DNA from 3 places in the Mesorhizobium sp. M0983 genome. Region 2 is predicted to be linked to each of the others. Evidence: predicted binding sites of a transcription regulator. Region 2 holds the regulator's gene; each other region holds the start of a gene.

Region 1 (10,200 bases), 280 kb from region 2:
TTTGTGGTTCGGTCGGCTCCGGAACGCGGCGCAGCACGCTGCGCACCCTGGCCAGCACTTCGCGCAACTCGTAAGGCTTGACGATGTAGTCGTCAGCGCCGAGCTCCAGTCCGACGATGCGGTCGAGCGCGGTACCGGCGGCCGTCGCATAGATGATGCCGATCGGCATTTTCGACCGCATCCAGCGGCCGAGCGACAGGCCGTCCTCGCCCGGCATGGCGATGTCGAGAATGGCCAGATGGAAGGACTGGGCTTCCAACAGGTCGCGCGCCGCCGCCGCACTTTCGGCCGTGGCCACATCATAGCCGCTGGCGCCGAGATACTCGGCGACCGCGTCCCTCAGGTCGGGCTCGTCCTCGACAATGACAATTCGTGCCCGCACGATGCGTTCGCTCCCGCTTTCAGCGGAAAGTAGATTGGGTATAAACATGATGTCCAGCACTCTTCTTGGGTTGCCGTATGCGGGGTAGAAAAACATGGCTGCACGATCCGTCATCGCGCTTGTTTCCGTCGCTGAAGTAATTGCGACCGATCTCGCCGATCATCTCAAGCGACGCGGTCATGACGTCCGCGCCGCGCGACAGCCGTGGGAAGCCGAATCGCTGCTTTCGGAAAAGGGCATCGATGTCGTGGTTGTCGGCGACAGCGTCAGCCAGGCGGAGGGGCGCGACCTGCTCAGGCGACATGGCGGCGAAGGTGGACCGGATTTCATCCTGATCTGCCGCCCGGCCGATCTGGTCGACAAAGTGCTGGCGCTCGAGCTCGGCGCCGCCGACGTCGTCGAAAGCCCGCTCAATGTCAGGGAGCTTGCCGCCCGCGTTGGCGGCCTGCTGGCTCGGCGCGGCAGGAGCGCCGGGGAATTGATCGTGCTGGAGAACGCGACCGTCGATCTCCGGTCGGCCATCGTCATGCACCGCTCGGGCACGGAAGAACAGCTGTCCCCCGGGCAGGTGGCGCTGCTCAGGCTCTTCCTGGCCAGCCCGCGCAAGGTGCTGACGCGCGACGACATCATCGCCGCCGCGCCCGCCGAAAATGCCGAAGCCTTCGACCGGTCGATCGATTCGCGCATCGTGCGGCTGCGCCGCAAGCTCGACACCGAAACCATCACCACCATACGGGGTGCGGGTTACCGGTTCGATCCGCCAACGCAATTCGCCGACTGAATGCAGGACAGCCACCCCTTTTTTGAGTATCGGATTTTCCTAAAACCGGTTCCCGCTTTTGGGTCCGATGCTCTTTCCTCAGCGCACCACGAGAAGCGACGGGCCTGACGGCATGTCACTGTTCGTGCTGACCTCGCCGGCATGCGCACGTTCCTTCAGCAGCACGGTTGCGAGGCCGGCAATGCCGAGCAGGCCCTGCACGTAGAGCAGGGCAGAAAGCACGGAAGCGGCGAATTTCGTTTTCATCCTGTTCTTTCCTCAAAATTGGGATTTACGGGCGCTTCAGGGGAACCCCCGAAGCGCCCGCGCCGCCAGCGGAGCCCCCCGTTGCGGCGCGGGCCTTCGGTCCTCTCGGCTGCAAGTTGCCGGAGGCGCCGCGCATCCTCAACGGCTCTAAGCCGCCCCCGCCAGAGGGACTTGAGCCGGTCGACGCGCAGGCTGGAAACTGTCCAGACCAATTTAGACCGTCGCGAAAACAGTGTGGGCTTCCGATCGTTCGTTGCCGGCTGTTTTCGTTACGTCAACTTTGCCCGTGCGCTGTATCCGGATCATGCCGCCGAGGCCGCGCTTTGTTGCAGCTCGGTTTCGAAGTGAGGTGGAATTCCTCTCAAACGAAAGACAATCGCGTATTCGTGCCGCGGTTTGGCTGATCCGCTTAGGCAAACACGCCGCCGCTGTCATGACGACGTCCAACAGCTGTAAGCCGCTTTGCACGGCGTTTTCCGTTAACCAGGGGAAAACAGAATCGAAACACAAACGAGCATCTAGCGAAATCGACTTGAAACAGGATGCCCCGATAAGCCGGTCATCGAATTGAGCCGGCCCCGACCGGCAGAATAGGGGAGACATCATGTACACCGCCATTTCCGCCAAGCTCATCAACATCGCCGCCGCCGTCATCACCGGTGCTGCCTTGCTTGTCAGTGCCGGCAACAGCGCAGCCCACGCCGCCGCCAACAAGATCGTCGCGCGTGTGTCGCTATCGCAGCAGACCATGGAAATCTTGGTCGACGGCCGGCCGACATTCGCCTGGAAAGTCTCGACCGGCGACAGGACGCACGTCACGCCGACCGGTTCGTTCAAGCCGACCCGCATGCATGAAATGTGGTATTCGAAGAAATACGACAACGCCCCGATGCCGCATTCGGTGTTCTTCAGCGGCGGCTACGCCGTACATGCGACAAGCGCCATCAAGCGCCTCGGCCAGCCGGCCTCGCATGGCTGCGTGCGTCTGCATCCGGACAACGCCGCCGATTTCTATCAGCTCGTCGAGGTCTTCGGCCCGGCCAACACCAGCATCGTCATCGTCAAATGAGCGATGCTTTTCGTAGCTCCCAAGAAAGGCCGGAAATCCGGCCTTCTTTATTGTGCAATGTTAGTACAATCTAATCCGGCATCACCGGCATCAGCTTGGGGTCCGGCTTTTCGGCGTGATGCGGCAGGTCCTTGCTGGCGATAAACGTGTAGAACATCGGCACCACGAACAGCGTGAACATGGTTCCGACCAGGATGCCGGTGAAGATCACCAGGCCCATCGAATAGCGTGCCGCGGCACCAGCGCCGCTGGAGATGATCAGCGGCACCACTCCGAGCGCCATCGCCGCCGTCGTCATCAGGATCGGCCGCAGCCGCACCTTGGCCGACGCGATGATCGCATCGCGCCGCCGCATGCCGTGCATTTCACGCTGCTGGTTGGCGAACTCGACCAGAAGGATGCCGTGCTTGGTGATCAGGCCGATCAGCGTAATCAAGCCGACCTGGGTGTAGATGTTGAGGGTGCCGAGCCCGACATTAAGCGGCACGATCGCGCCGAAGATCGAGAGTGGCACCGCCATCATGATGATCAACGGATCGCGGAAACTTTCGAACTGCGCCGCCAGCACCAGATAGATGACGAGAACGGCTGCCGCGAAGGCGATGATGATCGTGTAGCCCTGTTGCTTCTCCTGCCGCGACTGGCCGGTATAGTCGATGAAGAAAGTGTCGGGCAGGCTCTCCTTGGCGATATCCTCGATCGCTTTCAAACCGTCGCCGGTGGTGACGCCAGGCAGCGGCAGGGCGGAAATCGTTGCGGAATTCAACTGGTTGAACTGCTCGATCGCCGCCGGCGACGCGTTGGTCGAGATCTTCACCACCGCAGAGAGCGGCACCATCTCACCCGAGACGCTGCGCACGAAATACTCCCCCAGTTTTTCGGGATTGTCGCGAAAGCTCTGCGGCACCTGCGGGATGATGTCGTAGCTGTTGGATTCGCGGTCGAATTGCGCCACCTCGGCGCCACCGACCAAGAGGGTCAGCGTCCGGCCGATATCGGCGATCGGCAGGTTGAGTGCCGCGGCGCGGTCGCGGTCGATCGTCACCGTCACTTGCGGCGCATCGTAGGACATCGAATTCTGCACGGCGAGGAAGCGACCGGAGGCCTGCGCCTTGTTCTTGATGTTCTCGGCCGCCTCGTACACTTGGGAGGCCTCGCCGGTCGAGCGCACCACCATCGTGATTGGCAGGCCGCCGCCGGAGCCGGGCAGTGTCGGCGGTGCGAAGACGAAAGCCTCGACGCCCGCCACCTTGGCAAGGCGGGCAGTGATGTCTTCCTGAAGTTCCTTCGAGCTGCGCGCGCGCTCGGCCCAGTCCTTGAACGCAAAGCCGACGAAAGCGCTGTTCGTCGGGCCTTGGAACGCGACGGCGGAGAACCGCGCCCTGGTTTCGGGGATATCATTCACCAGCCCGAGAATCTGGTTCACATAGGTCTCGGTGTAGTCCGACGTCGCATAGCGCGGTGCGTTCACAATAGACAGCAAGAAGCCCTGGTCTTCTTCCGGCGCCAGTTCGCTCGCGGTCTTGGTGAACATGAAGCCGGTCGTGGCGACCAGTGCGATGACGATCATCAGCGTCACCGGGCGATATTTCAGCGAGCCGCTGACCAGCCGCTCATAGACGTTTTCGACGCGCCCGAACGTGTTGTCGACAATGCGCTGGAAGCGGCTGTGCGAGCCGGCCCTCAGGATGCGTGCCGACATCATCGGCGTGACGGTTAGGGCAACGACACCCGAAAGGACCACCGAGCCGGCAAGCGTCACTGCGAATTCGCGAAACAGTGCGCCTGTCAGGCCGCCGGTGAAGGCCAGCGGCGCGAACACGGCGGCCAACGTTATCGTCATGGCGACGACGGCGGAAGAGATCTCCCGCATGCCGTTGAAAGCCGCCTGCATCGGCGACAAGCCGTCTTCCTCCATGTGGCGGTGGATGTTTTCCACCACCACGATGGCATCGTCAACAACCAGTCCGATCGCCAGCACCATGGCCAGCAACGACAAAAGGTTGATCGAATAACCCAAAGAAAACAGCAGGAAACAGACGCCGATCAGCGACAGCGGAATGGTCACGATCGGCATCAGCACCGAGCGGAACGAGCCGAGGAAGAGCAGGATGACGACGATGACGATGGCGACCGCCTCGCCGATGGTCTTGAACACCTCCTCGATCGACGCGCTGATCTGCTCGGTCGAGTCATAGACGATCTCGATCGTCATGCCGAGCGGCAGCGTCTCCTGGATCGTCGGCACAATCTTGTGGATCGCCGCCGCGGTGGTCAGTGGATTGGCGGCCGGCGTCGGAAAGATGGCGAGAAAGATGCCGGGCTTGCCGTTGAAGGTGACCCTGGTGTCGGTGTTCACCGCGGCGAGTTCGACGCGGGCCACGTCGCGCAGTCTCACCACATTGCCGTCTTTCGAGCGGAGCGGAAGGGCAGCGAAAGCCTCCGGCGTCTGCAGGGTCGAGCGAACCGTGATCGAGGAAGCCACATATTCGTTTTCGGTATCGCCGGGCGCGGAGAGGAAATTCGATTCGTTAATGGCGGTCAGCACTTCCGCCGCCGTCACACCGCGCGCCGCCAGTTTGATCGGGTCGATCCAGACACGCATCGAATATTCGGCGGCGCCGAAAATCTGCACGTCGGCAACACCTTCGACCGTCGACATACGCGGCCGCACGACGCGCTCGATATATTCGGTGAGCTGTTCCGGCGTCATGTTCGGGTTCTGCATCGAGATGTACATCATCGCGAACTGCTGGCCGGTGCCCTTGACGATCACCGGGTCTTTGGTTTCGTCCGGCAGATCGCCGCGAACGCTCTGAACCTTCGACAGGACTTCGTTCAGCGCAACGTCGGGGTCGGAGCCGAGTTTCATCTGCACTGTCACGGTGCTGGATGACGGCCGGCTCGCCGACGTGACATAATCGATGTTTTCGGTCGAAGCGACAGCACGCGCGATCGGCGCGGAAATGAACCCCTGGATCAGGTCGGCGCTGGCGCCGGGATAGGCCGTGGTGATCGTGATGGCCGTTTCTTCAACCTCTGGATACTGCCGGATCGAAAGGTTGAAGATGCCCTGAAAACCCAGAAGCAGGATCATGCAGGCAAGCACGGTCGAAAGGACCGGGCGGCGGATGAAGAGGTCGGAAAAGCTCATTGCTGGGCTGCCTGCTGGTTCCCCGGCTTGCTCGGATCGATCGTGTTGTCGACGGCAACGGACATGCCGTTGGAGAGCCGGTTCTGGCCGGCGGTAACGACTTCGTCGCCGGGCTGGATGCCTTCCAGGATCTCGACCAGGCCGGCGTTGTGGCGGCCTGGCTTGACGAACACCTGGGCGAGCACGAGCTGCGGCTTCTGTTCTTCCGCTGCCGGTTTGGCTTCCGCTGCCGGTTTGGCTGGGGTAGCGCCCGGCTTTTCTTCGGGTTTTGCCGCGGGTGCTTCGGCAGCGGGCTTGGCAGCATCCGCGGCTGGTTTTTCTTCCGGCTTTGCCTCGGGAGCCGCGCCGTTGACTTCTGCGGATTTGGCCGGGCGCACCACGAAGACGAAGTCACCGTACAGGCTGGAGGTCAGCGCAGTCTGCGGCAGCGCCAGCACGTTGTTCTCCTCCGGCAGTTCGACACGCACCTGGACGAACTGGCCGGGCGTCAGCTTGCCTTCAGGATTGGCGACCTCCGCCCTCACCGTCACCAGCCGGCTCGTCGGGTCGATCTTCGGATCGATACCGCGGATGCTGCCGGCGAACGGCATGTCGCCGCCGCCAATGCCCAGCCGCACCGTCTGTCCGATCTTCAGCAGCGGAAGCTGCTGCTCCGGCACGGTGAAATCGACACGCATCGTGTCCATGTCCTGCAAGGTCACCACGGCGGTGCCGGGTGTGAGATACTGGCCAATGTCGATTTTCGGAATACCGACGGTGCCCTTGAAAGGGGCCGTCAACTGCTTTTGGTCGAGCACCGCTTGCAGCTTGTTTACCTGCGCGGAGGAGACCGATGCTGCCGCCTGCGCCGTGTCCAGCGTAGCGTCGGTGCCGACCCCGCGCTTCTGCAGCTCAAGAGCGCGCATCAGCGTCGTCTGGTCGGATGTGGCTTGCGCCTTCGACGCCACGAGGTCGGCCCGCTCGACGGCATCGTCGAGCTGCAGCAGCACGGCGTTGGCGGCGACCTTCTGATTGGCATGAAACTGGATGTCCTTGACGATACCCGCGGTTTCGACGGTCAGGTCGACGCCGCGCACGGCACTGACAGTACCGATCGCCTCGACGCCGGGCGTCCAGGACATCGGTTTGACGATGACCGTCGACACGGTCGCGGCCGGCGGCTTCATGGTGGCGAAAAACTGTTTGATCGCATTGTCGCGGAACAGGTTGAAGCCGACGATGCCGCCGCACACCAGCACGAGCAGAATGAAGGCGATGATGAAGCGCTTGATCACGAACAGTCCCCTCGGCCATGGCCCAGCATAACGGTCGGATGACCGGAACACATACCTGTGACTGGTCCCAATTTCAAATGACGGCAATCTTACTGTACCGTCTGGACGGTCTTGTCAATTCCGCTTAAGCTAATGAATGGGGAACGATTGATGAAGGCCCGCAGAACAAATTCGCGCGAGAAGATCCTCGCCGCCGCCGCCGACGTGGCGCGCGAGACGGGTCCCGGCAGCCTGTCGCTGGATGCGGTCGCCAGCCGTGCCGGCGTGTCGAAGGGTGGTCTTCTCTACAATTTCCCGACCAAGGCGAAATTGATGCAGGCGCTGGTGGAGGATTACCTCAGTGCGTTCCAACAGGCGCTTGAGGCCGCACGCACGAACGGCGTCAGCGGTGAGAGCCCGCTTGCGGCCTATATCAGGCTTTCGGCCGAGCATGCCGAGGAGTCGAAACCGTCGGCGACCTGGATATTTTCGGCGATTGCCGAGGATCCCGATTTCCTGACGCCGATAAAATCGTTCAGGCGGCAAGTGTTCGAGCGGCTGAAGCAGGAGACGCCGAATCTCAAGGCGCTGCTGGTCTGCTATCTCGCTATCGAAGGGCTTCGCAGCATGAACCTGTTCGGTTCGGACATTCTCTCCGCCGACGAGCGCCGGTTGCTGATATCGACCCTGCTGGAGATCGCGGAATAGATCAGGAACCACCGTCCAGCACTATCTGCTCCAATCTCAAAGTGCTCTGCCGTCACACAGGCTTCATTGTGCCGACATAGCGTCCTCCCATTCTTTGCTGCAACGCAAGAGGAGTGGGGTATGGTCGATATTGTTTCCAGCGAAGCAGGAATTCCAAGGCCGGAGCATCCGCTCGACCGGCCAAACAGCACCGGCAAATGGTTTCTGCCGGCCTTTGCCGTCATCATCCTGGGCGGCCTTGCCTATGTCGGCTACGCGCTCAGCCAGGACCTGACCAGCACCGTCGCGGTGCCGTGGATTCTGCTTGGCCTGGCGCTGCTGATCGCGCTCGGCTTCGAATTCGTCAACGGTTTTCACGACACCGCCAATGCGGTGGCAACGGTGATCTACACCCATTCCATGCCGGCCGAGCTTGCAGTGATGTGGTCCGGCTTTTTCAACTTCCTCGGCGTGCTCACCGCCAGCGGGGCGGTCGCCTTCGGCATTATTTCGCTGTTACCGGTCGAACTGATCCTTCAGGTCGGATCGAGCTCCGGGCTGGCCATGGTCTTTGCGCTGCTGGTCGCAGCGATCATGTGGAACCTCGGAACCTGGTATCTCGGCCTGCCTGCCTCGAGCTCGCACACGCTGATCGGTTCGATCATCGGCGTCGGCCTCGCCAACCAGTTCACGGCGCCGGCCGGTTCCATCACCAGCGGCATCGACTGGTCGCAGGCAAGCAATGTCGGCCTGTCGCTTCTGATCTCGCCGCTGGTCGGGTTTTGCCTGGCTGGGCTGCTGCTTCTGGTGATGAAGCTGCTGGTCAGGAACCGCGAGCTTTACGAGGCGCCGAAGTCGAGCGCTCCGCCGCCGCTGTGGATCCGGGCGCTGCTCATCTTCACCTGCACCGGCGTCAGCTTTGCCCACGGCTCCAATGACGGGCAAAAGGGCATGGGCCTCATCATGCTCATCCTGATCGGCGTGGTGCCGACCGCCTTCGCGCTCAACCGCACACCGGACGTGAACTATCTCGAAGCTTACAAGTCCGCAGCGACGCAGGTCGAAACGGTACTCGGCAAATACGTCAAGCCCGGCGTCGCCGTGACCGACGCGGCAACCGTGGTCGGTGACGCCGTTCGCACCAAGACCTGGAAGGACGAGACCACGCCTGCCCTGCAGAGCTTCATCCACGACACTAGCGCAATGTTGTCGCCCTATCCGTCCGTGGAAAAGCTGCCGACAACGCTGGTCAGCAACGCCCGCAACAACATCTATCTTATCGGTGAAGCGCTGAAACTGATCGACAAGAAGAAGCTGCTGCCGATGGAGGTCGACGACCTGAAGGCGGTGACGACCTATCACAAGGCGGTCGACAACGCGACGAAGTTCATCCCGCTCTGGGTCAAGGTCGCCATCGCGCTGGCGCTCGGCCTCGGCACCATGGTCGGCTGGAAGCGCATCGTCGTCACCGTCGGCGAGAAGATCGGCAAAAGCCATCTGACCTACGGCCAGGGTGCGTCCGCAGAGCTTGTTGCAATGGCGACCATCGCATCGGCCGACTATCTCGGCCTGCCGGTCTCGACCACCCATGTGCTGTCGTCGGGCGTTGCCGGCACCATGGCGGCGAACGGCTCGGGCCTGCAATGGTCGACAGTGCGCAACATGCTGATGGCCTGGATACTGACCCTTCCGGTCTCCATCTGTCTTGCCTTCGTGCTGTTCGTCATCTTCCGCCAGATATTCTGAGCGGGGATAGGACTTGGCCAGAATGTCGCGGCGCCGGCTCCGGCGCCGCCCGGATCCTGAACGTGCATTGTCTCGGCGGCGGCCATGAATGACGCATCGCATCTGACATTGCTTGCCGCGGACGACCAGCATCATGCCCCCGGGCTGGTCTGGGCCTATCATGCCGCTCCCGGCAAAGCTCCCGAATCGCTGGCGCCCCGGGACATAGAGGCCGCGCTGGCCTCACTGGACGGCTGGGTCTGGCTGCATGTCGACCTTGTCGACCGGCGCGCCCATTCCTGGGTCAGCCATGCCTGCGCGCTGCCGGCGTCGGCTCATGCAATCCTCGAAGGACATGAGGACAGCCTGGTGCTGGCGCATGAGAATGGCGTCGTCCACGGCATTTCCGCCGACCTGCATGGCGAGATCGCCCATCAGTCGACGACCATCGGGAGATTGCATTTTGCGGTCTCGGAGCGGCTGCTGGTCACCGGCCAGCGCCATCCGCTGGCGGCGGTGGAGGAAGTGCACACCGCCCTTGCCGCAGGGCTGCGGCCCGCCACAGCATTCGAGCTGTTCGAAACGCTGGTCATGGCTTTTTGCAAGACCACCAGCCTGCGGCTCGCCGCGGCGACGAAGCGGCTCGATGCGGTCGAGGACCATCTCGTGACCGAGCGGCTTGCCGACGAAAGACGACAGCTGAAGGATGTGCGCCGCCTTGCCGTATCCTTGCATCGGCCGATCTCGGCCCTGGCAGCACTTTTCCAGGATGAAGACCGTTCCGCCTGGAACCTTTCCGCCGGCGCACATGAAGTTCTGCGCCGGCTTGCTGCCCGCCTGGAACGGCTCGACCCGAGGTCGTCATGATCAACGACCGGGCAAGGCTGCTGCAGGAGGAGCTTG
Region 2 (10,200 bases):
ACCGGAACCGATCCAGCCAACCCTTGCGCCGTCAGTGCGGCGACGACGCCGCCGGCAGTGCCGTCGTTAGCGGCGACCACCGCATCGACCTTGTTGTCGTTCGCGGTCAGGAACTGTTCCATGTTCTTCTGGGCGTTGGCCGGCAGCCAGCCGTCGGTATAGGCCTCGCCGACATTCCTGATCTTGCCGCTGTCGATGGCGTCCTTCAGCACTTCCATCGAACCGGCAAAAAGGAAATCGGCATTCGGATCGGCGCCCGAGCCCTTGATGAAGACATAGTTGCCTTCCGGCTTCACCTTGAACACGTCGCGGGCCTGCATGCGGCCGACTTCCTTGTTGTCGAAGGTCAGGTAAAAGACGTCCTTGTTCTCGATCAGCCGGTCGTAGCCGACAACCGGAATACCTTCGTCCAGCGCCTTCTGCACGGCCGGCCCTATCGCCGAGGCGTCCTGCGCCAGGATGATCAGTGCGTTGGCGCCCTGCGAGATCAGGCTCTCGACGTCGGTGAGCTGCTTGCCGGGGTTGGACTGTGCGTCGGCGGAAATATACTTGTCGCCTGCGGCCTCGATGGCCGCCTTCATTGCGGCTTCGTCGGTCTTCCAGCGCTCTTCCTGGAAGTTCGACCAGGAAACGCCGATGACCTTGTCCTTAGCCTGCGCCACCGACGCAAGCGCCAGCGTCATGGCGACACCCGCCAGAATGGCGGTCGTGAATTTCTTCATCATATCCTCCCTGCGCCGCGTACGGCGTGACCAATTGGCCCCAAAGGCCAGCTTAGAGGCGCTAATTTTTTCGAGCCTCGAAAAAATACTGGCCCGATCTCCCGCTGCTGTCAACATCGATTCTGATGGATTTTGATGTTGCTGCGAGTTTTTCGAGCTTCGGAATAAACGATGACAGCGCCACCTGCATCTGACACTATTTGCCTCATCTGACACTATTTGTCGGCATTACCGACGGCTTCCGGTTCATGAGCGGCCGCGGCAAACCGGGAGGAAAGCAAAACGATGTCGGTCGGAATCCGCCATGACGATTTGCGCCGGCGCAACCGGGCGATGGTGATCTCGGCCGTGCGCCGGGCCGGCCAGCCATCGCGTACGGAGATCGCCGCAACCACCGGCCTCAGCCATTCGACCATATCGGCGATCTCCTCCGACCTGATACGGGAAGGCATCCTCGCCGAGAGCAAGGCAAGCGAACCCGTTTCGTTGAAACGCGGTCGTCCGCAGGTCGGCCTCGCCCTCAATCCGGAAGCGGCGGCGGTGCTGACCGTGGTGTTGTCGCTGAATTTCCTGTCGGCCGCCATCATCGACTATGCGGGGCAGGTGGTCGCCGAGGAACAGCGCCGGCTGGACACGCTGACCATGCCGCGCGACGAACTGATCCGCGAATGCATGGCCATCGTCCGGCGCCGGCTGGACGATCCAGATCTTGACGTCCGCAGTGTCGCCCGCATCGCCCTGGCGATTCAGGGAATTACCGACTCCCCTGCACGCGCCATGCTGTGGTCGCCGATCACGCCGCAGACGGACATCGCCTTTGCCGACATGCTGGAAGATGAATTCGGCATCCCGGCCACGGTGGAGAACGACTGCAATATGATGGCGGTGGCTTTGCGCTGGCGCGATCCGGATCGCTATCGCGACGACTTCATCGCCATCCTGCTTTCGCACGGCATCGGCATGGGGCTGGTGTTGAAGGGCGAGCTGTTCACCGGCACGCATTCCTCGGGCGGCGAGTTTGGCCACATGATCCATCGTCCGGGCGGCGCGCTCTGCCGTTGCGGGCGGCGCGGCTGCATCGAGGCCTATGCCGGCAATTACGCCATCTGGCGCAACGCCACGCAGATGAGCGAAGACAGCCAACCGGTCGCCGACGTCAGCGACGCCGACATGCGCGCGCTGGCGGTTCGGGCGCGCGAGAAGGACGGGCCGGAACGCGAAGCCTACCGCAAGGCCGGCGAAGCGCTGGGTTTCGGTCTCGGCTCGCTGTTCGCGCTGATCGATCCGGCACCGGTCGCAATGGTCGGCGCCAGTGCCGCCGCCTTTGATCTGATCGAGCCGGCCTTGCGGAAGGCCATCGCCCAGACCGCCGGCGGCCAGCATTCGGGCTCGATCTCCTTCGATACCGAGCCGAACGAATTGCCGCTGATCCGCGAAGGCTGTGCAATGCGGGCGTTAAGCTTCGTCGACCAGCAGATTTTCGCGCCGGGCGCGCAAATGAGGCCCGGCGTCAGAAAGAACGTAGCCTGACTGGGCGGGTCAATCTTCCCTGATCGCGTAGCCGGCACCGCGGATGGTGCGGATGACATCAGGCATGCGGCCGTTGTTGACGGCTTTGCGCAGCCGCCCGACATGCACGTCGACGGTGCGTTCGTCGATATAGATCGTCTCGCCCCAGACATTATCGAGTAACTGGCTGCGCGAGAAGACGCGGCCCGGATGCCGCATCATGAATTCGAGCAGCCGGAATTCGGTCGGCCCGAGCCGGATCTCGGTCTTCTTGCGATACACCCTGTGCGATTCGCGATCGAGCACGATGTCGCCGACCTTCAGCACGCTGGACAGCACTTCCGGCTTGGCGCGGCGCAGCAGCGCCTTGACCCTGGCCATGAATTCCGGTGTCGAAAACGGTTTGACCAGATAGTCGTCGGCGCCGGTCGAAAGACCGCGTACCCGGTCGCTCTCCTCGCCGCGCGCGGTCAGCATGATGATCGGCAGCCGTTCGGTTTCGGGGCGCACCCGCAACCGGCGGCAGAGCTCGATGCCGGAAACCGCTGGTATCATCCAGTCGAGCACCAGAAGATCGGGCACATTCTCCTGCAAACGGATCTCGGCTTCGTCGCCGCGTGTCACCACCTCGACCTGGTAGCCTTCGGATTCGAGATTGTAGCGGAGCAGCACACCCAACGGCTCCTCGTCCTCCACCACCATTATGCGTGGTGCGATCATCGGCTGGGCACCCCCATCATGTCGCCGGTGCGGACATTGTCGTTTCGTCTTGCTTCGGACGATTGACCGGCAATTGCTCGCCGGTCAGCACATAATACGCATTTTCGGCGATGTTGGTGACATGGTCGCCGATCCGCTCCAGATTCTTGGCGCAGAACAGCAGATGCGTGCAAGCGGTGATGTTGCGCGGGTCTTCCATCATGTAGGTCAACAGTTCGCGGAACACCGACGTATATTTGACGTCGATGCGCTCGTCGGCGGCGCGTAGCTTGGCCAACGCGGCCGCATCGCCTGCAGCATACTCCTCGATGACGCCCTGCACCTGGATGAGCACCAGCTGCGCCATCGCATCGATGGAATGCGATAGGTCGCGCGGTGTGACGCTAAGGCCGACCGCACTCACACGCTTGGCGATATTCTTGGCAAGGTCGCCGATGCGTTCGAGATCGCCGGCCATGCGGATCGCCCCGACGACATGGCGCAGATCGTGGGCCATCGGCTGGCGCTTGGCGATCAGGGTGATGGCGCGGTCGTCCAGTTCGCGTTGACGCGCATCCATGATGGCATCGTCGGAAACGACGCGTTGCGCCAGCACGTTGTCAGAATTCAACAGGGCCTTGGTCGCCCCGCCGACCATCGAACCGGCGAGGTCGGCCATGTCGCGGATCAGCTTGCTGATCTGCTCGAGATCCTCGTCGAAAGAAGCGACTGTGTGTTCGCCCATGGTCCTGTCCTTATATGCATGATCGGAACGGCTCAGCCGAAGCGGCCGGTGATGTAATCCTGCGTGCGCTTCTCGCGGGGCGACGTAAAGATCTTCTCGGTCCGGTCGAACTCGACCAGTTCACCCAGATACATGAAGGCGGTCTGGCGCGACACGCGCGCCGCCTGCTGCATGTTGTGGGTGACGATGACGATCGTGTAATCGGCTTGCAACTCGTCTATCAGCTCCTCGATCTTGGCGGTCGACAGCGGGTCGAGTGCCGAAGCCGGCTCATCGAGCAGAATGACTTCCGGCTTCACCGCCACGGTGCGGGCAATGCAAAGCCGCTGCTGCTGGCCGCCTGACAGGCTCAAGCCGCTGGCGTTGAGCTTGTCCTTGACCTCGCCCCACAGCGCGGCCCGCTTCAACGCTTGTTCGACGCGGCCGTCCATTTCGGACTTGCCGAGATTCTCATAGAGCCTGACCCCGAAGGCGATGTTCTCGTAGATCGACATAGGGAACGGCGTCGGCTTCTGGAACACCATGCCGATCTTGGTCCTCAGGAGATTGAGATCCTGCGAGCGGTCGAGAATGTTCTTGCCGTCGAGCAGCACCTGGCCCTCGGCTGTCTGCTTCGGGTAGAGTTCGTAGATGCGGTTGAACACACGCAGCAGCGTCGATTTCCCGCAGCCCGAAGGGCCGATGAAGGCAGTGACGCTGCGCTCGGGCAGCGACAAGGTGATGTCCTTCAACGCCTTGCTCTGGCCGTAGTAGAAGTTGAGGTTCTTGACCTCGATCTTCGTCTTCTCGGCGACCGTTTCGGTCATCGTCATGTCCGGGGACAACATCTGTGTCATCTGTCCTCTCTGCGTCCGGTAAGGCTGCGGGCGAGGATGCTCAAGCCCAGAACCGTCAGGGTGATTATGAGTGCGCCGGTCCACGCCAGTTGCTGCCATTCCTCGTAAGGGCTGAGAGCGAACTGGAAGATGGTCACCGGCAGGCTGGCCATCGGCGCGTTGATATTGCTGCTCCAGAACTGGTTGTTGAGCGCGGTGAAGAGCAGCGGCGCCGTCTCGCCGGAAATGCGTGCTATCGCCAGCAATATGCCGGTGACGATGCCGGACAATGCGGCGCGGTAGGCGACCGAACGGATCACCACCCAACGCGGCGCGCCGATCGCGGCACCGGCTTCACGCAACGCGTTCGGCACCAGGTTGAGCATGTCTTCAGTGGTGCGCACGACCACCGGAATGACCAGGATGGCAAGCGCAACGGCGCCGGCTATGGCCGAGAAATGCCCCATTGGCCGCACCATCAACTCATAGACGAACAAGCCGATGATGATCGAGGGCGCCGACAACAGGATGTCGTTGATGAAGCGCACGACGGTGGTGATGCGCGAGAAACGCCCATATTCGGCCATGTAGGTTCCCGCCAGCACGCCGATCGGCGTGCCGACGACAACGGCGATGATCGTCATCAGCAGGCTGCCCGCGATTGCATTGAGCAGGCCGCCGGCCTCGCCTGGCGGTGGCGTCATCTCGGTGAAGACCGCGAACGAAAGCCCGGCTGTGCCCTTATAGACCAGTGCACCGAGAATGAGCGCCAGCCAGGCAAGCCCGATGCCGGCGGCGACGACGCAAAGCGCCATCATCACCGAATTCCTGGCTTTGCGGCGGCTGTGGAGCGATGAGGATGTCGACATCGGTCAGGCTCCCGTACGGGCGTCGATCCGCATCAGCATATAGCGGGCGGCGGCAAGGATCAGGAAAGTGATGACGAACAGGATCAGGCCGAGCGAAACCAGAGAGGAGGTGTAGAGATCGCCGTCGGCCTCGGTGAATTCATTGGCGATGGTCGCCGAGATCGTCGTGCCCGGCGCGAACAGAGAGGCGCTGATGCGGTGAGCGTTGCCAATGACGAAGGTCACCGCCATGGTTTCGCCGAGCGCGCGGCCGAGGCCAAGCATGACGCCGCCCATGATACCGATGCGGGTATAGGGAATGACCACGCGCCGGGTCACTTCCCAGGTCGTGCAACCGATGCCGTAGGCCGATTCCTTCAGCACCGCCGGCACCGTATCGAAGACGTCCTTGGTGATCGAGGTGATGAAGGGCAGTACCATGATGGCGAGGATCAGCGCCGAGGTTAGAAGGCCGATGCCGTAAGGAGGGCCGGCGAAAAGGCTGGATAGTCCCGGCACGCCGTGGAAGATGTTGATGATGAAGGGCTGTATCGTCGTCTGCAGGAACGGCGCGAACACGAACAGGCCCCAGATGCCGTAGATGATCGAGGGAATGCCGGCCAACAGCTCGACCGCTATGCCGATCGGGCGCCTGAGCGGGCGCGGGCAGAGTTCGGTGAGAAACACGGCAATGCCGATGCCGATCGGAACCGCGATCAGGATGGCGATGGCCGCCGTGACCAGGGTGCCGTAGATCGGCGCCAGCGCGCCAAATTTTTCCGTAACCGGATTCCAGCTCTCAGTCGTCAGGAAAGAGAACCCGAAGGACGACAGGGCCTGCCATGAGCCGGCAAACAGCGAGATTGCGACACCACCGAGGATGACCAGCACAAGAATTGCGGAAGCGCGGGTGAGTCCGCGGAATATGGCGTCTGTGAGCGCGAAGCGCCGCACCGTAGCTTCCCTGGCCCGGGCTGCAGATGATAGCATGGCATCGGAAGCGATGGTCATTGGGTCCTCGCGATTGAAGGCAACAGGGAGGGCGCCGTCGACGCCCTCCCTGGAGGAGATTACATAGCCGAGTAGAGCGGCTTGCCGTCGCTGCCGACGACTTCCTTGGCCCACATGGCCTTGACGCTCTCGACCACCTTGTCGGGCATCGGAACGTAGTCCAGCTCGCCGGCCATCTCGTCGCCCTTGTCGTATGCCCAGGCGAAGAATTTGAGCGCTTCGCCGGTGGTCGCGGCATCGTCCGGCTTCTTGTACAGGAGGATCCACGTTGCCGCCGTCATCGGCCAGGACTCGGCGCCCGGCTCGTTGGCGAGGATGACGCCATAGCCCGGCTGCGAGCTCCAGTCGGCATTGGCCGCTGCCGCCGAGAATGCCGCCGCGGTGGGTTCGACCTTCTTGCCGTCCTTGTTGATCATGTCGGTGTGGGTGAGCTTGTTCTGCTTGGCATAGGCGTATTCGACATAGCCGATCGCGCCGCCGGTCTGGGAGACGTTGTTGGCAACGCCCTCATTGCCCTTGGCGCCGATGCCCACGGGCCATTCCACGGCCTTGTCGACGCCGACCTTTTCTTTCCAGTCCGCGCTGACGTCGCCGAGGTAGTATGTGAAGTTGAACGTCGTGCCCGACCCATCAGAACGGTGAACGACCGCGATCGCCTGCGAAGGCAGCTTGACGTCGGGATTGAGCTTCTTGATCGCCTCGTCATCCCAGCTCGTGATCTTGCCGAGGAAGATGTCGGCCAGCGTCGGGCCGTCGAGAACCAACTCGCCCGGCCTGATGCCTTCGAGGTTGACGACGGGAACGATGCCGCCCATCACCATCGGGAACTGAGCCAATCCGGACGATTCAAGCTCTTCGCCTTTCAGCGGCGCATCAGAAGCGCCGAAGGTAACGGTCTTGGCTTTGATCTGCTTGATGCCGCCGCCGGAACCGATCGACTGATAGTTAAGCCCAATGCCGGTGTCTTTCTTGTAGGTGTCGGCCCACTTCGCATAGATCGGGTAGGGGAAGGTGGCGCCGGCGCCAGAGATGTCCGCGGCGAGCGCGGCGGACAGGGTGAGGGTAGTCGTCGCCGCAGCCATTGCAATCGCAACGGCCGCCGAGCGGATGAAATGTCTCATGTGGCCTGCTCCTGTTCGGAATATGGTCTCTCGGCGCCATTCCTCCGGCGCCCGCTGAGGCCAATAGCCCCCGATTATTACAGTCGCATGACAGTTTCATGTCGCTCCGGTAACGTCGTCCAGCCGGGTTAAGAAGGAACGGCCGCGGGCTTTGTCGGCATGGGCCGCGGTTTGCCGCTGGAATCAGCAGCTTGCGTGAATTCCGGCCGGCTTTGTCCGCTCGACGATAGCAGCCACTGACCTTGAGAAGAAAAAAGCCGGACGGGAGCGCGTTGCATGCAGCCAGAACGTGTCATGGCCGCGCCATCGCCGAAACAGGTCCGTTGGGGTAAATCTGACCCTGTTTCTTGCCGGCGGTCGCTGCTCCCGCCCGTAACTGGAGGAGCGGAACTTCGAATATCCCATTGTCGCGACTGAGCGCGCCATTGGGTATGGTGCGATCGCACCATGGCCTTACGCTGGAAGCGGTGACGAATCGCAAGGTTTTAACTCGCCTCGCGCTGGACCTCCATCCGCGCCCGACCCGGCGCTCGATCTTTCGAGCGGGGCCTTCGACTGGAAGTGCGACGATTTCTACTTCACCTTACCTACTCCCTCTGCACTATTCCGCCGGTTGTCGGTTGGGCCGAAGCAGCGTTATAAGCTTGCAGGGGTGTTGCTGATGTTTCGACGGATTCTGCCTGTCTTCCTGTGCCTGGCGCTGCTTCTGGGAACCGGCTGCGCGCGCAGCTATGACGGCACCGTGATCATTCCCAAGCCGCTCGATGTTCGCCGTTTCTGGGACCGGCCTTCTCCGCAGGCGCAAGCCGAACAGTCGCAGCTGGAGACCGATGTCTTTCCTGTGGCGCCTCAAACGCCGAAAAGGCCGGCGGTGCGCCGGAGCGCAGCTTCCGTTGCAGCGCCACGAAGGAAGGTCGCCAATCCGCCCATGCTGTCATCGGAGCCGGCGAAGCCGCTCACCTGCAGGAATGTCAGCCAGCCCGGCAAACGGGCCCGCATGGTCTGCGAATAACCAACCGGCCGTCGGTCGATGCGTGCGGCTGTAGGCCTTGAAGCGGCTATCCGGCCAGCCGTTCGCCGTCTCGGGACATCGCCTGCCTTGGTCAGTCCGCCGGGAAAAAGGCCGGCCCGACCACTCTCACCGGCCGCGCGCCGATCGCTCTTTCGACCGACTGATGCTGGGCAGCCCCTGGTACCTCGGCAACCGGCGTTTTTTCCCCTGCGAGAGCGGTACCGGCGGTTTGGATCCCGGATTCAGGAATTTCCGCGACGATGCCAAAATCCGGCTTTGCCGTCGGCAACGGAATGATGGCGTTGCTCATGTTGGCCGGTGTCACGGTTCGTGCCCTGAGTTCGGCGACGCGCTGGTAATAGCGCTTGACATCGCAGGCCTTGAAGTTCGCGTCGTCGCGGTACCTGAAGGCGGTCGCAAGCTCCACATAGGGCTTTTGCGTCTCGAGCGCGATCATCTCTTCGGTCTCGCGGGTGGCATCGCTCAGCGTATAGAGTTCGACGCCGGCATCGTCGCAGATATAGCGGCACTGATCGACCGTTTCCTTCAGATCGTCGTTCTTGGCGAACTGCGATTTTGGCGCGGGGAAGAAATATCCGTCCGACAAGCGAACGCAAAACAGCATCCGATTGCCACCCATTATTGCGCCTGCGGACTGAGGTTTTGGTGCTGTGCGCTGCTGTGCCTGCGGCTGGTTCTGCTGCGCCTGCTGCTTCTTGGCAGCGGGGGCGGCGCAGCCTAGCGCGACGAACCTGGCCTTCAGGCCGGAGGTGTCCCTGCCCGAATTCGACAGTCTGGCGATCTGCCGTTGCACCTCCGCCTTGCTGCTTACGAGGTCGGCGCAGGGGTTGAAGAAGAACCCGGCCGTTTTCGCCGTGCATCGGCGCTGTCTCTCCAGCCTTTGAATCGCGGCGAGTTGCCGGCGTAGTTGGGCAAGCTCGGGGCTGGTCCCGGCGCCACGCCCCGCCGAAAGCAATTGGCTCCTGATCGCGCCGCAGCTATCCGCATAGGAGGAGGACGTGCCGAGCGCAACGGCTATTGCCGACACCAGCATCAGAATCGTGAGAAGCCAGAAGCGTGTCATTGGAGCGACCATTGTCCTTGTTGCGCCGAGAATAGGATTTCTTTGTCGACTATGGTTAAGTACTGGCTAAATCAGTTTTACCTAATTGAAGTAGACCGCACCGCCACCAGAGACTTTAGTTCTAGTGTATTATATCCGCTGGCGTAAATTCAATATTACATTTTTATTTCAAGATTGAGACGAACCGGCAGCAACGCCGGCGAACTCGCGCCACGGCGAAGTTTGAAGCACCCGGCCGGTTCCGCACCGCGATCAATCCGGCGTTACCGGCCGGCCGTTGCTGAAACCTTAGCCCCAAGTTCGGCGTTGAGCGGCCAAAGGAGGAGACCGCAAAATGTCGATTCATTTCACTGTCGCGGGCCTGACCAGGAATCTGTTCCATTCACTTGGGCTGGACCATGAACGCACACCGAGGCCGCTCGACCACGAGCAGAGGCTTTTGCTGGAGTGCTATCTCGCCGGCCAGATTCCGGAATCGGCCTGGAGCGACTATGTCTTCGAAATGCCGGAACTGGCGCGACATGTCGAGGCCAGACGAAGCCGCCACTAAAGCGCATCGCGGTCGATGGGGCCTCATGCGACGCGCTTAGGTTCTTGTTTCATGCATGTCGTTGTCGCAAAACCGCTGCACACT
Region 3 (10,200 bases), on a different contig from region 2:
CGAACGACTCAACCAGAAGATCCGGGAAGGCATTCGTCCATGCAGTCCGTGCACATCGTCAGCGCCTATGACGAGGAGCTGAAATATCTGTCGAAGCGCATCGCGGCGATGGGCGGGCATGCCGAGCGCATGGTCGAGCAGGCAGTAGCGGCGCTGGTCAATGCGAATCCGGGGCTCGCCCAGAAAGTCATTCGAGACGACCTGGTTCTGGATGAGGGGCAGCGTGAGATCGACGACAAGGCGATCATCATCATCGCCAAGCGCCAGCCGATGGCGACGGATCTGCGCGAGATCGTCGGCGCGATCCGCATCTCGGCGGACCTCGAACGGGTGGGCGACCTCGGCAAGAACATCGCCAAGCGGGTGGTTGCCGTCGCCGACGGGCGCCAGCCGAACAGCCTGTTCCGCGGCCTCGAGGCTTTGGCCAATCTGGCACTGACCCAGCTCAAGGAAGTGCTCGACGTCTACGCGTCGCGGTCGGTGGAGAAAATCGGTTTCGTGCGCGACCGCGACGACCAGATCGATGCCATGTACACCTCGCTGTTTCGCGAGTTGTTGACCTACATGATGGAAGACCCACGCAACATCACGCCCTGCACGCATCTCCTGTTTTGCGCCAAGAACATCGAGCGCATCGGCGACCACGCCACCAACATCGCCGAGACGATCTACTATATCGTCACCGGCGATCAGATGCCGGCCGATCGCCCGAAGGGCGACAAGACGGATAAGATAATTCTTCCCGCAACGCTGCCTGCGAAGTGAGTTCTCGAAACAAAACGTGGTGGCCGCTAGAGTTGCCACTTGGTGGAGTGGCTCTCAAATCCGAAAAGCAGCTCCCCTGCTGCTCGACACTAATGCGAATTTCGGATTCGCCACCTGAGAGCAAATTGCGCTAAGCTTTCGACGCGCCGACTTCTCAGTTCCGCGATGAAAGCCTGCCTTCAGGAGGCTGGGATGGAATATGTCCGCGAGTTTGCTCCCGCGCCGCCGATGTCGGGCATAATCGCTTGCGGCGTCTATACGGCTGGGCGGCGCATCGCCGACATACCGATCGAGGAAGCCGGCGAATGGGCCGGGAAGCCGGGCCATGTCGTCTGGATCGGACTGCTGGAGCCCGACCGCAATTTATTGCTGCGCGTCCAGGCGCAATTCCATCTGCACGAGTTGGCGATCGAGGACGCCGAGCATCCGCACCAACGGCCGAAGATCGAGCAATATGGTGATGCCCTGTTCATCGTTGCCCGCACGGCGCAGCTGATCGACAGCCGTGTCACCTTCGGCGAGACGCATCTGTTCGTCGGCGCTGGCTACATTGTCAGCGTCAGGCATGGCCCGTCGACCTCCTACGCCGCCGTTCGCCAGCACTGGGAAAGCTGTCCGCATTCCCTCGCCAAGGGCGAGGATTTCGTCCTCTACGCCATTCTCGATTTCATCGTCGACAACTACATGCCGGTGCTCGAGCAGATCGAAAACGAGGTCGAGGCGATCGAGGACAAGGTTCTGCTGAAGCCGATGACCGGCTCCGACATCGAGCGGCTTTACATGCTGCGCCGCGATCTCTTGCGCCTGCGTAATGCGGCCCTGCCGCTGGTGGAGGTCTGCCGGCGGCTGACCAGCGCCGATCTGCCGCAAATCCATACAGCCATGCACCCGCTGTTTCGCGACGTCACCGACCACATCCGCACGGTCCAGGAAAAGATCGACAGCCTGCGTGAGGTTCTCGCCTTCGCCTTCGAGGCGAGCCTTCTGGTCGGCCAGAGTCAGGAGACGGCGATCTCCAAGAAGCTTGCCTCATGGGCCGCCATCTTGGCCGTGCCGACAGCATTCGCCGGCATCTACGGCATGAATTTCAGCGACATGCCGGAACTGAGGATGGAATATGGCTACCCGGCCGTACTGGCGGCAATCGCCCTGATCTGCACGTTTCTTTACTGGCGGTTTCGCAAGAATGGGTGGCTTTGAAGAGAGGTGAATAGTGAATAGGGCTAAATGGGAGCCTTGCTTCTTACGCCAGGCTCAAGCCGCCACCATTCACCTGCTCCGCCGCCGCTCCGACGCCGGCTGGAACGCCACCCGGGCGTGGTACTTGCAGTAGGGTCCGGTTTCGGCGGCGTCGTTGCCGCAGAAATGGAAGTCTTCCGAAAGCGGATCGCCATTCGGCCACTTGCAGGTGCGCTCGTTCAGCTCGACGAGTTGCAGATGCCGGGAGATCGGCACGACGACGTTTTCGACCGGGCGGATATAGTGGCGCGACACCGGTTCGGCATCGAACTGCGCCTTGAGCGCGGTCGCACCGATCGACATCGACGTGGTGGCATGGCGCGTGGCGCTTGCTGCCCGCGACACCGATTTCTGGATCGTCGATCCCTGTACCGTCTTCTTCTGGCGTGCCGGTGATGCGGTTGTGCGTCCGCGGCCGGACAGTTTCAGCCGGTGCACTTTGCCGATGACCGCATTGCGGCTGACCCCACCAAGCTGTGCGGCGATCTGGCTGGCGCTGAGACCCTCCGACCACAATTTTCTGAGAAGTTCGACTCGCTCGTCAGTCCAGTTCATGAGACCGCGCTCCTGCTGAAAAGTGCGGCAATCGGAATCCATTCCCGACCCGGCTTCTGCCGGGCAGACACCACATATATCGGGTGATTAGGTCCGCCGCACGAAATCTAGTTATTTCTCTACTACAATTACCTTATGCGCTGACTCGGTGACAAGAGTCCCAAGGCCAACACGAATCGGTTTTTTCGGTTTTCCCCAACTTGCCCGGTCGCTTATGAGCCGGCATTGTGCTGGGGGGCTTGCCGCACGTCCTTGCGCGACCTTTTCGTTGACTTCACGGCCGAAAAACACGATAAGCCACAAGGGCCGCCGCTTTGGCGGCTTTTTGATTTTCCGGTTCCGGAGACGCATATAATGAGCGGTTCGGCGCTTTTCGAGACCTTTGTTCGCGCACCCCTGGCTTTCGACCACGGTGAAGGCACCTGGCTGGTCACCGACAAGGGCGAGCGATATCTCGATTTCGCAGGCGGCATCGCCGTGAATTCATTGGGCTACAGCCATCCGCATCTGGTCGCGGCCCTCACTGAACAGGCCGCCAAGCTCTGGCACGTCTCCAATCTGTACGAGATTCCGGGACAGAGCCGGCTCGGCGAGCGGCTGGCCGACGCCAGCTTCGCCGACAAGGTGTTCTTCACCAATTCCGGCGCAGAGGCGCTTGAATGCGCCATCAAGACGGCGCGGCGCTATCACTTCGTCAAGGGCCATCCCGAGCGCTTCCGCACTATCAGCTTCGAAGGCGCCTTCCATGGCCGCACCCTGGCGACCATCGCCGCCGGCGGCCAGTACAAATATCTGGAAGGTTTCGGCCCCAAGGTCGACGGCTTCGACCAAGTCGGCTTCGACGACATCGACGCCGCCGAAAAGGCGATCACGCCTGAAACCGCGGCGATCCTGATCGAGCCGGTGCAAGGTGAGGGCGGCATCAGGCAAGTGCCGTCGCAATCGCTGAAGCGGCTCAGGCAGCTCTGCGATCAGCACGGACTGCTCTTGATTTTCGACGAGGTCCAATGCGGCGTCGGCCGCACCGGAAAGCTGTTCGCGCATGAGTGGGCGGGTGTCACACCCGACCTCATGGCGGTGGCCAAGGGCATCGGCGGCGGCTTCCCGATGGGCGCCTGCCTCGCCACCGACGAGGCAGCGGCCGGCATGACCGCCGGCGTGCACGGCACCACCTTCGGCGGCAATCCGCTGGCCATGGCGGTCGGCAACGCCGTGCTCGACGTGGTGCTGGAAGACGGCTTTCTCGATGACGTCCGGCGCAAGGCGCTGCTCTTGAAACAGGGGCTGGCCGGTGTCGCCGACGAATTTCCGGACGTTATCGAAAGCATCAGGGGCACCGGCCTGATGCTCGGCCTTAAATGCGCGATGCCCAACACCAAGGTTACGGTGGCACTGCGCGACCAGCATCTCTTGACGGTTCCGGCCGGCGACAACGTTATCCGTCTGCTGCCGCCTCTCACCGTCACCGATGCCGAGATCCACGAGGGGCTCGAGCGCATTCGTGCCGGCGCCAAGAGCCTGGCGGATGCCATCGTCGCTGCCGCCGCGAAGTAATCCTGGAATTCCTGATGTCCCTTCGCCACTTCACCGATCTTTCCGCCGTTTCCGAAGGCGATCTGCGCTTCATGCTCGACGACGCAGCTGTGCGAAAGGCGAGGCTCAAGGCCGGCGAACGCACCAAGCCGCTCGAAGGCAAGGTGCTGGCGATGATCTTCGACAAGCCCTCGACGCGCACGCGCGTGTCGTTCGACGTCGGCATGCGGCAGTTGGGTGGCGAGACGATCATGCTGACTGGCACCGAGATGCAACTTGGCCGTTCCGAGACTATTGCAGACACGGCCAAGGTGCTGTCGCGCTATGTCGATGCCATCATGATCCGCACCACCTCGCATGACCGGCTGCTGGAACTGACGGAAAACGCTACGGTGCCCGTCATCAACGGGCTGACCGACGAAACCCATCCCTGCCAGTTGATGGCCGACATCATGACCTTCGAAGAGCACCGCGGTCCGGTGGCCGGCAAGACGATCGCCTGGACCGGCGACGGCAATAATGTCCTGCATTCTTTACTGGAGGCCTCTGCGCGGTTCCGCTTCAAGCTGAACGTCGCCGTGCCCGAAGGCAGCGAACCGGCTCAGAGGCATGTCGACTGGTCGAAGGCCAATGGCGGCAAGCTGAAATTCACTCGTTCGCCCGAGGAGGCCGTTCACGAGGCCGACTGCATCGTCACCGACTGCTGGGTCTCGATGGGTCAGGAGCACCGTGCGCGCGGCCACAATGTCTTCTTGCCCTATCAGGTCAACGCGGCCCTGATGGCGAAAGCCAAGCCGGACGCGCTGTTCATGCACTGTCTGCCGGCGCATCGCGGTGAGGAGGTTACCGACGAGGTCATCGATGGGCCGCATTCGGTGGTGTTCGACGAGGCCGAGAACCGGCTCCACGCCCAGAAGGCGGTTTTGGCCTGGTGCCTGGGCGCTTGATCCGGGCCGCCTTGATCCGGGAGTTCGTGGTGCCTATCTCAGGCGCATCACGCAAATCGAGCGCGTCTCGTCGCATGCGCCCCGGAGGGCGGCATCGCCGCGCCCCGGAGCTTTGTCATGTTGGAAACTCGTCAATTGGCTGAACATCAACCCAAGCTCGGCGAGTTCGGCTACGCCGGCGACGACCATGTCGTGCCGTTTGAGGTCGGCCCGCTCGACGTGCGCGGCCGTACCGTCCAGCTCGGGCCGATGCTCGACGCTATTCTCAGCCGCCACGAGTATCCCGAGCCGGTGGCACGACTACTGGCCGAAGCCTGTGTGCTGACCGTCCTGCTCGGAACTTCGTTGAAGTTCGAGGGCAAGTTCATTCTGCAGACCCGCACCGACGGGCCGGTCGATATGCTGGTCGCGGATTTCTCCACGCCGCACGCGCTGCGCGCCTATGCCCGCTTCGATGCCGACCGGCTGGAGGCTTTGACGGCTGCCGGCGAGACGTCGCCGCAGACGCTGCTCGGCAGCGGCGTCCTGGCGCTGACAATCGACCAGGGCGCCCACACGCAACGCTACCAGGGCATCGTCCAGCTCGACGGCGTCACGCTGGAAGAAGCCGCACGCACCTATTTCCGCCAATCGGAGCAGATTCCGACCGACCTACGGCTTTCGGTGGCCAAGCTTCTGACGCCCGGCGTCGGCGGTGCCCGCGAGCAATGGCGCGCCGGTGGCCTGCTGGCACAATTCCTGCCGCAGTCGCCGGAACGCATGCGCGTACCCGACCTTCCCGGGGGCGACGGCGATCCGCGTGAGGAAATCCACGACCCGACCGACAATTCCTGGCAGGAACTGCTGGCGCTGCTTGGTACCATTGAACCGACCGAGCTGATCGATCCGACTATCGGCGCCGAGCGGCTGCTTTACCGGCTGTTCCACGAGCATGGTGTCCGCGTCTTCGGCGGCGTGCCGGTCGCCGACCAGTGCTCATGCTCGAGGGAGAAGATCCGCGGCATCCTCGAGGGTTTTTCCGCCGAGGAGATCAGAGACAGCACCGAGGATGGTAGCATTCACGTCGCCTGCGAATTCTGCTCGAAGCAATATGACTTCGACCCGGCGGAATTTGCAGCGGCTCAATAACGAGCGTCAGTGCGGCTGCCTTCGCAGAACTTGGGTTCCTCGCCCCGCAAGGCGGGAAGAGGAATCAAAGTGAACGTCAATTGACGGTGCGCCGCGTGCCTGGCAAATCGAGTGAGAAGGCGGGGATGGCGACGTCGAAGGTCTCGCCCCGCTTGTTGCGCATTGTGTAGTGCCCGACCATGATGCCGGACGGGGTCGAGAGCGGGCATCCAGACGTATACTGATAGCTGTCGCCGGGGTTGAGTCCCGGTTGCTCGCCGACGACCCCGGGGCCGCGCACTTCCTCGACCTTGCCGGTGCCGTCGGTAATGTGCCAGTAGCGCGACAGAAGCTGCACGAACTCGTCCGACTGATTGTCGATGGTCACCTGGTAGCCCCAGACATAGCGGTTTTGCGGCGGGTCGGAGTGATCCTCCAGATAGAACGGCCTGACCTGCACTTCGATGTTGCGGGTGACGGCGCTGTACATAAACTGCTCCAAAGCAATGTAGATGGAACTTTCGACGCTCAGCGCAGTTTGATCAACGATGCGCGTCATCTCCTTGCCCGACTCAAGCGCAGGTGCCGAAAAACAATGTCATTTAAGTGACACATGACAATGATGGTGTGCAGGCTTGTGCCGGGCGACTCGGTGTTCTGTCGAATTGTTGAAAACGGCCGTCAGGCGGCCGGCATTTCTGGAGTGACCAGATCTCGATGGAACCGACATTCGCAGCCGCCCTCTTTTCCATAGCTCTCCTTCTTTCAAATCTCGCCAGCATCCTGTTAGCTTCGCTGAAGCTGAAGCGAGCAGCCAGGATCGCATCGCCCGCCGCCACCGTGCTACCGGTATCGATCGTCGTCCCGGCGCGCGGCGTCGAGCCGTTTACCGAGGAGACGCTGGAGCGCGCCTTCTCACTCGACTGGCCGCGCTACGAACTCATCTTCTGCGTCGCCCATGCCGACGACCCCGTGGTCAAGTCGATCACCGCTGCAATGGCGCGTTTTCCGGCTATACGCGCCCGGCTGCTCGTCGGCGACGACCGCATCAGCGGCAATCCGAAACTCAACAATTGCGTGAAGGGTTGGGAAGCGGCGCTTTATCGCTGGGTCATCCTTGCCGATTCCAACGTGCTTATGCCGAGCGATTATGTCCAGCAGCTGATGGCGGCATGGCGGCCCGACACCGGCCTCGTCTGCTCGACGCCGATCGGCTCGCGGCCTGAAGGGTTTTGGGGGGAGGTCGAATGCGCCTTTCTCAACACGCTGCAGGCACGCTGGCAGTACGCTGGAGAGGCGCTCGGCCTTGGCTTCGCCCAGGGCAAGAGCATGTTGTGGAACAAGTCGATGCTTGACGCCAATGGCGGCATCCGCGCACTGGCCGCCGAGATTGCCGAGGACGCCGCCGCGACCAAGCTGGTCAACCGGCTCGGACTGCGGGTCAATCTTGTCGCTTCGCCGTTCGAACAGCCGCTCGGCCGGCGCACGCTTGGCGAGATCTGGTCTCGGCAGGCGCGTTGGGCGCGGCTGCGCCGCGTCACCTTCGCGCTGTTCTTCGCCCCCGAGATCCTGATCGGCGCGGCGCCGCCGCTGGTGCTTGCGCTGATCGCGGCGGCTGACGCCGGCGTCAGCCTGCCGGCAACCGCCATCGCCGTGCTGGTCGCGGCCTACCTGCCGGAATGTGCCCTGGCCTGGGTCAAAGGATGGCACCTGTCGCTGCGCACCATCTTGGCAATGATGGTTCGCGACTGCATGCTGCCGGCGATATGGGCGCGCGGCTGGCTGAGCGGCGCCGTCGACTGGCGCGGCAACGTTATGACCATCCAGACCAAGGCCGTCGCGGAGCTGGAAGAGACCCCGTCCGGCGCCTGACCGGCACGTCCGGCGCGGGCTGTACGAACCCGCTCGCCCTGTTCGGCCAGCCTTATCCGGCAGCTCTCAGCGCTTGCTCGATATCTTCGAGCAGATCGTCGGTATCTTCCAGGCCGACGGAAAGCCTGAGCGTTCCCGGTCCGATGCCGAGCTCGGCGCGGGCCTCATCGGTCAAATTCTTGTGCGTGGTCGTCGCCGGATGGGTGATCAAGCTCTTGGCGTCGCCGAGATTGTTGGAAATCAGCACGATGTCGAGCGCGTTCTGGAAAGCAAAGGCCGCCTGCTTGCCGCCCTTCACATCCAGGCAGATCAGCGTCGAACCACCCGACATCTGCTTCTTGACCACGGCCGCTTGCGGGTGGTCGGCACGGCCGGGATAGATGACGCGGGCGATTTGCGGGCGCTCGGCGAGGAAATCCGCGATGCGGCCGGCACTTTCCGTCTGCTGGCGTACGCGCAGCGGCAGCGTCTCCAGGCCTTTCAGCAGGGTCCAGGCATTGAAGGGCGAGAGGCTGGGGCCGGTGTGGCGGAAATAGTCATGCAGGTTCTCGTCGATCCATTTTTTGTCCGACAAGATAACGCCTCCAAGGCAGCGCCCTTGGCCGTCAATATGCTTGGTGGCCGAATAGACGACGATATGGGCGCCGAGCTGCAAGGGTTTCTGCTGCAAGGGCGTGGCGAAGACATTGTCGACGATCAGCCTGGCGCCAATCGAGTTGGCAAGTGCCGCGACGGCGGCGATGTCGACCACCTCCAGCGTTGGGTTGGTCGGGCTTTCCAGGAAGAACAGTTTGGTGTTCGGCTTGACCGCCTGTTCCCAATTGGCGATGTCAGTGCCATCGACCAGCGTTGCCTCGATGCCGTATTTCGGCGCCAGCGTCTCGACCACCCAGCGGCAGGAGCCGAACAATGCGCGCGCCGCCACGATATGGTCGCCCGCCTTGGCGCTGCACAGCAATGCTGCCGTCACCGCCGCCATGCCGGACGCCGTGGCGCGCGCGTCCTCGGCGCCTTCCAGCGCGCACATACGCTTTTCGAACATGTCGACCGTCGGATTGGCATAGCGCGAATAGATGAAGCCCGGCTCCTCACCCTTGAAGCGCGCTTCCGCTGCTTGCGCCGTCTCGTAGACATAGCCTTGGGTGAGATACATCGCCTCAGAGGTCTCGCCGAAGCCGGAACGCAGCGTCCCGGCATGCACGAGTGCGGTCTGAGGCTTCCAGTCGCGCTTCTTGGTCATCATTCTATCCAAACACCAAAAATGGTCCAAACAACAAAAAACCGGTCGCGAAAGTCGCAACCGGTCCATATGGCCTTGCGGCCCGACGGTCCTTTAGCGACTTGTTTAACGTGGCTGCAAGCCGACCGGCCAAATCACCACGGGATAACGAGCTTTAGACCCGCGCCACGCTTGCGTCAATTGCCGGCATGATTAAGAGGGTTGTACCAAGCAGGTGCCAAAGGCGTCCAGTGTCGGACCTGCGGCAGAACAAGACCTCGCCCGGCGTTCGAACGGAGCCAGACCCTTGCGGCAGACAGGCATTCTTCCCGATCAGGATATTTCCGCGCTGTTCCAGACGGGCGCGCTGAAATCGCCGCGCGCGCTCGATGCCGACCAGATCCAGCCGGCCAGCCTTGACCTCAGGCTCGGCGACAAGGCCTGGCGCGTGCGTGCTTCCTTCTTGCCCGGCCCCGACCACAGAGTTGTCGACAAGCTCGACCGGCTGAAGTTGCACGAGATCAACCTCGCCGAAGGTGCCGTGCTCGAAACCGGCTGCGTCTACATCGTGCCACTGCTCGAAAGCCTGGCGCTGCCCGCGCATATTTCGGCTTCGGCCAACCCGAAGAGCTCGACCGGGCGGCTCGACATCTTCACTCGGGTAATGACCGACCGCGGCCACGAGTTCGACAAGATCGCCGCCGGCTATGAAGGCCCGCTCTATCTGGAGGTCAGCCCGCGCACCTTCCCGATCGTCGTGCGCACCGGCTCGCGGCTGTCGCAGATCAGGTTCCGCACCGGCAATGCGCTTTTGTCGGAAAGCGAACTGCACGACCTGCATCGCGCCGAGATGCTGGTCGCCACCGAGCCGCCCAACATCTCAGGCGGCGGCATCGCGTTGTCGATCGACCTCGACGGTGACAAGGACGGGCTGGTCGGCTATCGCGGCAAGCACCACACCGG

Evidence for each region. The regulator PhoB, encoded in region 2, activates phosphate uptake and scavenging genes when phosphate is short. The targets are predictions, from matches to a motif close to TGTCATNNANCTGTCAT.
Region 1: a site for PhoB is predicted at 7,644-7,660, ahead of NKH71_RS08245 (inorganic phosphate transporter). Genes of this name have one in related genera too.
Region 3: a site for PhoB is predicted at 6,743-6,759, ahead of NKH71_RS24750 (ceramide glucosyltransferase). Genes of this name have one in related genera too.

The regions. Positions count from the first base shown of each region.
Region 1 covers NZ_JAMYNH010000003.1:349,943-360,142, forward strand. Annotated here, with positions in the region: gene NKH71_RS08210 (response regulator) at 1-430, opposite strand, end outside; gene NKH71_RS08215 (response regulator transcription factor) at 477-1,163, shown strand; gene NKH71_RS08220 (hypothetical protein) at 1,242-1,409, opposite strand; gene NKH71_RS08225 (L,D-transpeptidase) at 2,014-2,478, shown strand; gene NKH71_RS08230 (efflux RND transporter permease subunit) at 2,549-5,632, opposite strand; gene NKH71_RS08235 (efflux RND transporter periplasmic adaptor subunit) at 5,629-6,906, opposite strand; gene NKH71_RS08240 (TetR/AcrR family transcriptional regulator) at 7,057-7,593, shown strand; gene NKH71_RS08245 (inorganic phosphate transporter) at 7,714-9,318, shown strand; gene NKH71_RS08250 (CorA family divalent cation transporter) at 9,403-10,164, shown strand; gene NKH71_RS08255 (CorA family divalent cation transporter) at 10,161-10,200, shown strand, end outside.
Region 2 covers NZ_JAMYNH010000003.1:72,416-82,615, forward strand. Annotated here, with positions in the region: gene xylF (D-xylose ABC transporter substrate-binding protein) at 1-722, opposite strand, end outside; gene NKH71_RS06810 (ROK family protein) at 1,008-2,252, shown strand; gene phoB (phosphate regulon transcriptional regulator PhoB) at 2,262-2,951, opposite strand; gene phoU (phosphate signaling complex protein PhoU) at 2,968-3,675, opposite strand; gene pstB (phosphate ABC transporter ATP-binding protein PstB) at 3,708-4,511, opposite strand; gene pstA (phosphate ABC transporter permease PstA) at 4,508-5,359, opposite strand; gene pstC (phosphate ABC transporter permease subunit PstC) at 5,363-6,349, opposite strand; gene pstS (phosphate ABC transporter substrate-binding protein PstS) at 6,409-7,470, opposite strand; gene NKH71_RS06845 (hypothetical protein) at 8,132-8,482, shown strand; gene NKH71_RS06850 (DUF2865 domain-containing protein) at 8,574-9,566, opposite strand; gene NKH71_RS06855 (hypothetical protein) at 9,901-10,116, shown strand.
Region 3 covers NZ_JAMYNH010000016.1:99,113-109,312, reverse strand. Annotated here, with positions in the region: gene phoU (phosphate signaling complex protein PhoU) at 40-765, shown strand; gene NKH71_RS24780 (magnesium and cobalt transport protein CorA) at 958-1,965, shown strand; gene NKH71_RS24775 (GcrA family cell cycle regulator) at 2,035-2,559, opposite strand; gene NKH71_RS24770 (aspartate aminotransferase family protein) at 2,914-4,113, shown strand; gene argF (ornithine carbamoyltransferase) at 4,128-5,039, shown strand; gene NKH71_RS24760 (Hsp33 family molecular chaperone) at 5,157-6,167, shown strand; gene apaG (Co2+/Mg2+ efflux facilitator ApaG/CorD) at 6,244-6,636, opposite strand; gene NKH71_RS24750 (ceramide glucosyltransferase) at 6,864-8,018, shown strand; gene NKH71_RS24745 (O-succinylhomoserine sulfhydrylase) at 8,071-9,261, opposite strand; SAM riboswitch at 9,332-9,409, opposite strand; gene NKH71_RS24740 (2'-deoxycytidine 5'-triphosphate deaminase) at 9,545-10,200, shown strand, end outside.